One region of the Stenotrophomonas sp. LARHCG68 genome, then DNA from elsewhere that is predicted to be linked to it. Evidence: riboswitches for the same ligand, from Rfam matches in the RefSeq annotation. Region 1 holds a riboswitch; the other holds the start of a gene.

Region 1 (3,405 bases):
TGCTGTCCAGGCGGCGCACCGACGGGCCCGGCTGCAGGGGCGAGGGTGCGAACTGCGGCACGTCCTTGTCGTGGATGTTGGCGGTGCCCACGTACTCGTTGACGTTGCGGCGCTTGTCCACGGTACGGTCGAAGTAGTCCGCGCCCACGGTCAGCTGGTGCGCGACGTTGCCGGTGCTGAACTGGCCACGCAGCTCGGCGCGCAGCTGGCGGTTGCGGCGGGTGTCGTCCGGGCTGCGGTAGTCGTAGATGTCGTAGTCGCCGTTGGGTGCGAAATAGTTGCCCGGCACGCTGCCGTCGGCGCATTCGGCGGCGTAGTAGCAGCCGTAGGCGAAGGCGACGTTGTCGTCGATGACCGAGCGGCTGTAGCTGGCCGACACGCGTGACTGCCAGGCCTCGTTGAAGTCGAAGGTGTGCAGCGCGGTGAGGTTGGTGCTGTCGATGCCGACCGGCGCCTGCCATGCCTGGTGGCCGAGCATCTTCTTGCGGTCAACGTTGCGTGGCAGGGTGGTGGCGCCCAGCAACTGGTAGCCCGACGCCGAGCGCTGTGCGCTGGTCTGGTAGTTGGCATCCACTTCCAGCTTGCCGCGCTCGCCGATCAGCCAGTCGGTGGCCAGTGCGTAGAAGTTGCGGCGGCCGTCGGCATTGTCGATATAGGAGTTGCTGTCATCCCACGCGGCGTTGAAGCGCAGGCCGATGCGCGGCGTCACCCAATGGCCGACGTCGACCGCGGCATAGCGGCTGCCTTCCGAATCGGTGGCGAGGGTGACGGTGCGTACTTCGGCCGGGCGCTTGCCCACGTAGTTGATGACGCCGCCGGGGGCGATCACGCCAGCGGCCAGGCCAGCCTCGCCCTTGAGGATTTCCACCTGCTGCACGTTCTCCAGCGCCAGGCGCTGCTCGCCGGCCATGCTCAGGCCGTTGAAGCGGTAGCCGGTGGCCGTATCCAGCGCGAAGCCGCGGATGGCGATGTTCTGGTAATAGCCGACCGGCGCGTAGGCGTCGCCCAGCGACGCATCGTTGTAGGCCAGCTCGGACAGCGTGCGCACGTGGCGGCTGTCGAGCAGCTCGCGGTCCAGCACGGTGATCGACGCCGGGGTGTTCTTCCAGTCACCGGCGCCGAAGCTGTTGGACTGGGTGTTCCCGGCATGCGGCTGCTCGGCCTGCACGCGCACCGCGGCCAGCTCGGTGGGCGAGCGCTCGGCGGCGGTTTCGAGGTTGCTGGCGTACAGCGGCAGGGCCGCGCTCAGGGCAGCGCTCAACAGCGAGATTCGGTAGCAGCGGTTCATTCGTTTCGTCATCAGCCGGTGGGGGAGACGAAGCGAAGGCGCGCACGCGCAACCGGCCATGGAGGCGGTGTGCCTGCTGCTCAAAGCTCCCTACGCCGGTGCAAACCGGATCAGGTTCCAAGGGACTCTCTCAGCCTGCGAAAACCAGGCACCCCCGCTTCAGGCGCGTATTTGACCACAAACGGTACGGATTTGCGCCCCGTTGGTATTCAGGCAGCGGCGTGCAGGGCGGACAGCAGGGCCTGGCCGTCGGCGCTGCCGAACCAACGGGCATGGCCGAGCAGGAAGTCGTAGTAGGCGATGTCGGCATTGGCGGTGGAGCCGGTGATGCCGTGGAAGTACTCCACTTCGGACAGTGCGAAGTCCAAATGCACGACGGGCAGCAGATCGGCCAGCAGGTGTACCTGGGCGGCCGGGAGCGGGCGCACCTGCCGGTAGCCGTCGAGCAGGGCCAGTGCGGTATCCACATGCACGGCGGCCATGCCGCGCTCCAGTTCCAGCCAGGCGATGGCATTGCGCTCGATGGCGGTGGCCAGGTCGAACAGCGCGCTGGTCGGCGAGGCCAACCCGAAGTCGAGCACGCTGGCGATCCGCGTCGCCTCGCCCTCGCGCCGCCACAGCAGGTTGGATACATGCCAATCGTTGTGTGCCCACAGGCGTGGTTCGGCCTGCAGGCGCTCGGCCAGGCCGTTGTGCCAAGGCAACACGCTCTGCTGCAGCTCCTGTAGCCATGGGCGTCGGGACAGGTAGTCGTGCAGGGCCGGGCGCGTGGAGGCGTCGCGTGCCAGCAGCGCGATGGGGTCGGCACTGCGGATCAGCTCATCGCGGGCAATCAGGATGTGGGTGTCGCGTTGTGGCGCGGTGTAGCTCTCCGCTGCGTGGTGCAGCGTGGCCAGCATGCGACCGGCCTCGCGTGCCTGGGCGAGGTCGGTAAGCGGCGTCCATGATGGCGCATCGCGGTACAGGTCGTCCCCCTCGCCGATGGCATGCAGCTCGTAGGTCCAGCCTTCGTGCGCAAGGGCGGTGGCTCCGCTGCGGTCCGCCAGTACGTCAACCACGGGGACACCTGCCCGGGCCAGGTGCGCGATGAAGCGGTGTTCCTCGGCCAGCGTGGCGGCGGTGCGGACGCGGTGATGGTGGCGCTTGATGAAGACCCTGCCATTGACGCCTCGCGCGATGGCCGCGGCGGACATCGGGCGTGGGCTATGCCAGATCAGCGTTGCCGTGGCTTCCAGCTGTGGGAAGCGCGTCGCCAGCCATGCGATCTCGCTGGCGCTGATCGCAGGCCAGTCGGCCGGCACCTCGTCGTTGTTGAGGCCTTGGACGCGGTGAGGGGAGGTGGTCATGGCAAAGCGGGGTGGGCGTGGTGGTACAGGGGCGACAGGGTAGCGCGTCGGGCCGGCAGGGGGAGGGGGCGTGCGGCAACGCCCCTCTCCCGCATGCGGGGAGAGGGGCGCCATGCACGGATGACCGGAGTCCGAATGCGCGGGGCAGGGGAATGCCTCCCCTCCATTCCGCCTGGCCCGCAGAGGGTGGCCGACACGTTCATGCCCGCGGCCAACTGGGCGGAAGCCCCCTACAGGCAGGTGAAGCGGGACGTCATCGGATGCTGCAGTTGATCGTCTCGCCATTCCAGCTGCACGACATCCGGTTGCGTCCCGCGGCGGAGCCTCCAATCGGGACACCGTAGAGACGGGCGGATTCGATCCAGCGTTCCAGATTTCTCGAGCCTTCCCGGCCTTCGCCGAAGTAGTAGTTGCCTGCGTACTCCGGTGCGGTATCGCGGGTCGCGATGGTTGCGTCCGGAAACTTGTTGCCGAGACTGTCGCGACTCTCGCCAGTCACGTACTTCGCCTCTCCCACGTTGTCCACGCTGACCCGATAGACGGTCCGTGAGCCGTCGCGCCAGTTGACCATCACGATGATGGACCCGGCACCGCGCTGGGAGCCCCAGGAAAGCGCCAGCTCCTGCAGGGTGAGTGCAACCGAGTTCCAGGCCGCGCTGGTGGTGTTTGCGCCGGCGAGGTCCAGGGCGATTTCCCTGCCGAACCGGGTCCGTGACGTGGCGGACATGACGATGTCACTGGCGCTGAAGTTCTTGTAGGCATCCGGAAAGC
Region 2 (3,405 bases), on a different contig from region 1:
TGCCGTCCGCGCTGCGCCAGCCGCCGCTGGCGGTTGGACTCGGCGTCCAGCACGCGGTACAGCGACACCATCACCAGCACCATCAGCAGCGCGAACGGCAACGCGGCGATGGTGATCATGCCCTGCAGCGCTTCCAGCCCGCCGGCCAGCAGCAGCACCGCGGCGATCAGCGCCACCGCCACGCCCCACACCAGCTTGCGCGACAGCGGCGGGTCGCCGGCCTCGTCGGTGGACATGCTGGCCAACACCAGCACCGCAGAGTCGGCCGAGGTGACGAAGAAGATCATCAGCAGCACCAGTGCCAGGCACGACAGCAGCAGCGAGCCGGGCAGGCTGTCGAACAGGGTGAACAGCACCGTCTCGTAGCCGTTGCCCAGCGCCTGCACCAGGTCGGCGTGGCCGAACAGCTGCGACCACAGCGCGGTGCCACCGAACACCGAGAACCACAGGAAGCCGAGCACGGTCGGTGCCAGCACCACCCCGACCACGAACTCGCGCACGCTGCGACCACGTGACACCCGCGCGATGAAGGCGCCGACGAACGGCGCCCAGGCAATCCACCAGGCCCAGTAGAAGATGGTCCAGTCGGCCACCCAGGTGCTGCCGGAGAATGGCGACATGCGCAGGCTCATCGTCACCAGCTGGTTGAGGTAGGAGCCCAGCGTGGTGGTGAAGGTGTCGAAGATGAAGCCGGTCGGGCCCAGCACCAGCACCGCGGCCAACAGCAGCGCGGCCAGAGCCAGGTTGAAGTTGGACAGCCACTTGATGCCGCGCTCCACGCCGCTGGTGGTGGAGATCATGTACAGCACGAAGGCGACCGCGATCACCGTCATCTGCAGCGGGACATCGGCGGTGATGCCGAACACGCGCTGCAGGCCGGCCGAGATCTGGATGGTGCCGAAGCCCAGCGTGGTGGCGACGCCGATGGCGGTGGCCACCACCGCGGCGATGTTCACCAGCTTGCCGAACGCGCCGCGGTGATGGCGGCCGATCACCGGCTGCAGCATGTCGCTGATCAGTCCCCGGCCATTGCGGTTGTACTGGAACCAGGCCATCGCCAGCCCGATCAGCGCGTAGATCGCCCACGGGTGCAGGCCCCAGTGGAAGAACGCGTAGCGCATCGAGGCACGCGCCGCGTCCATGCCTTGTGGCGGCAGCCCTTCCGGCGGGGTGACGAAGTGCGAGATCGGCTCGGCCGCGCCCCAGAACACCAGACCGATGCCCATGCCGGCGGCGAACAGCATCGACAGCCAGCTGGCGCGCGAGAAGTCCGGCTCGGCGTCCTCGCCGCCGATGCGCAGGTTGCCGAAGCGGCCGAACGCCAGGTACAGCAGGAAGGTCAGGGTGAGGAACACGATCAACAGGTACATCCAGCCCGCGCCGCGCACGACATGCGTCAGCGTGGCCTGGACCACGTCGTTGAAGGGACCGGGCGCGATGCCGGCCAGGAGCACCAGTACGGCGACCAGTGCGATGGAAACACGAAACACCATGAAGGAGCGTCTCCGATCAAGAGCGATTGAGGGGAGCGAGCCGGGGCTTGCAGCGAGGGCCGGCGCCAGGGCCGGGCAGGGAAAGGTGGACGAGCACCGTGGCGCGGCCAGCAGGGCATCGCACCGGGGCGGGATGTTACTGAACGGGACGTCACGATTCCGTTAGCAGGCGATGACGCGGCGCACCGGGCCAGGTGTCACCGCTTTGTGGTCTAATGCCGCCCGAAGCGGGGGTACCGCGGCCATCGGGCCACGGTTGAGACATACCCTTCGAACCTGATCCGGCTCATACCGGCGTAGGGAAGCTTCGTGTGCCATGGCATGCGTTCCGGTCACAGGGGACAACCGCCATCGGCGTGCGCCTTCGCTTCGTTCCGTCATGCGAATCCCTCGCATGGCCCGCACCTCCCGGTGCGGCTCGACCAGGACGAATGCCGATGAACGCCCAGCCCAGCCTGCAGCAGCAGGCCCAGCAACTCTCCGAATCCGTGACCCAGCCGATCCCCGGCTCGCGCAAGATCTTCGTGCCCGGTTCGCGGGCCGACCTGCAGGTGCCGATGCGCGAGATCGCACAGACGCGCACGCCCACGTTGTTCGGCGGCGAGGAGAACCCCCCGATCACGGTGTACGACACCTCCGGCCCGTACACCGATCCGCAGGCGCGCATCGACCTGGCCGCCGGGCTGGCGCCACTGCGCGCACGCTGGATCCAGGAGCGTGGCGATACCGGGCAGCTGCCGGGCCTGAGCTCGGCGTTCGGGCGTTCGCGCGAAGGCAATGCCAGGCTCGATGCCGTGCGTTTCCCGGCGCGCGTGCTACCGCGTCGTGCCATTGGCGGTGCCAACGTCACCCAGATGCACTACGCGCGCCGCGGCATCATCACCCCGGAGATGGAGTTCGTCGCCATCCGCGAGAACCAGCGGTTGGAGGCGGTACGTGATTCCGGCCTGCTCGCGCAGCACCCGGGGCAGAGCTTCGGCGCCGACATCCAGAAGGTCATCACCCCGGAATTCGTGCGTGACGAGATCGCGCGTGGGCGCGCCGTGCTGCCCAACAACATCAACCACCCGGAAAGCGAACCGATGATCATCGGTCGCAACTTCCTGACCAAGATCAACGCCAATATCGGCAACAGCGCGGTGTCCTCGGGCATCGCCGAGGAAGTGGAGAAGCTGGTGTGGGCGATCCGCTGGGGCGGCGACACGGTGATGGACCTGTCCACCGGCAAGCACATCCACGAAACCCGCGAGTGGATCATCCGCAATTCCCCGGTGCCGATCGGTACCGTGCCGATCTACCAGGCATTGGAAAAGGTGGATGGTCGCGCCGAAGAACTCAACTGGGAGATCTTCCGCGACACCCTGATCGAACAGGCCGAGCAGGGCGTGGATTACTTCACCATCCACGCCGGTGTGCTGCTGCGTCATGTGCCGCTCACTGCCAAGCGCGTGACCGGCATCGTGTCGCGCGGTGGTTCGATCATGGCCAAGTGGTGCCTGGCGCACCACAAGGAGAACTTCCTCTACACGCACTTCGAGGACATCTGCGAGATCATGAAGGCCTATGACGTGTCCTTCAGCCTCGGTGATGGCCTGCGCCCGGGCTGCATCGCCGATGCCAACGACGCGGCGCAGTTCGGCGAACTGGAAGCGCTGGGCGAATTGACCAAAATCGCCTGGAAGCACGACGTGCAGACCATCATCGAAGGTCCGGGCCATGTGCCGATGCAGCTGATCAAGCAGAACATGGACAAGCAGCTGCACGAGTGCGGCGAAGCGCCGTTCTACACGCTCGGCCCGCTGACCACCGACATCGCGCCGGGCTACGACCACATCACCAGCGCCATCGGCGCGGCGATGATCGGTTGGTACGGCACGGCGATGCTGTGCTACGTGACGCCCAAGGAGCACCT

What was found. A riboswitch is a leader RNA that binds a small molecule or an ion and turns the genes downstream of it on or off. The one in region 1 is predicted to bind thiamine pyrophosphate.
Region 2: another riboswitch for thiamine pyrophosphate. It lies ahead of thiC (phosphomethylpyrimidine synthase ThiC); the one in region 1 lies ahead of ACIPR8_RS07745 (TonB-dependent siderophore receptor).

Annotation. Positions count from the first base shown of each region.
Region 1 covers NZ_JBIXJV010000002.1:73,889-77,293, reverse strand. The annotation lists gene ACIPR8_RS07745 (TonB-dependent siderophore receptor) at 1-1,288, opposite strand, end outside; TPP riboswitch at 1,359-1,454, opposite strand; gene ACIPR8_RS07740 (phosphotransferase enzyme family protein) at 1,498-2,634, opposite strand; gene ACIPR8_RS07735 (hypothetical protein) at 2,888-3,405, opposite strand, start outside.
Region 2 covers NZ_JBIXJV010000001.1:550,112-553,516, forward strand. The annotation lists gene ACIPR8_RS02390 (BCCT family transporter) at 1-1,493, opposite strand, end outside; TPP riboswitch at 1,713-1,814, shown strand; gene thiC (phosphomethylpyrimidine synthase ThiC) at 1,931-3,405, shown strand, end outside.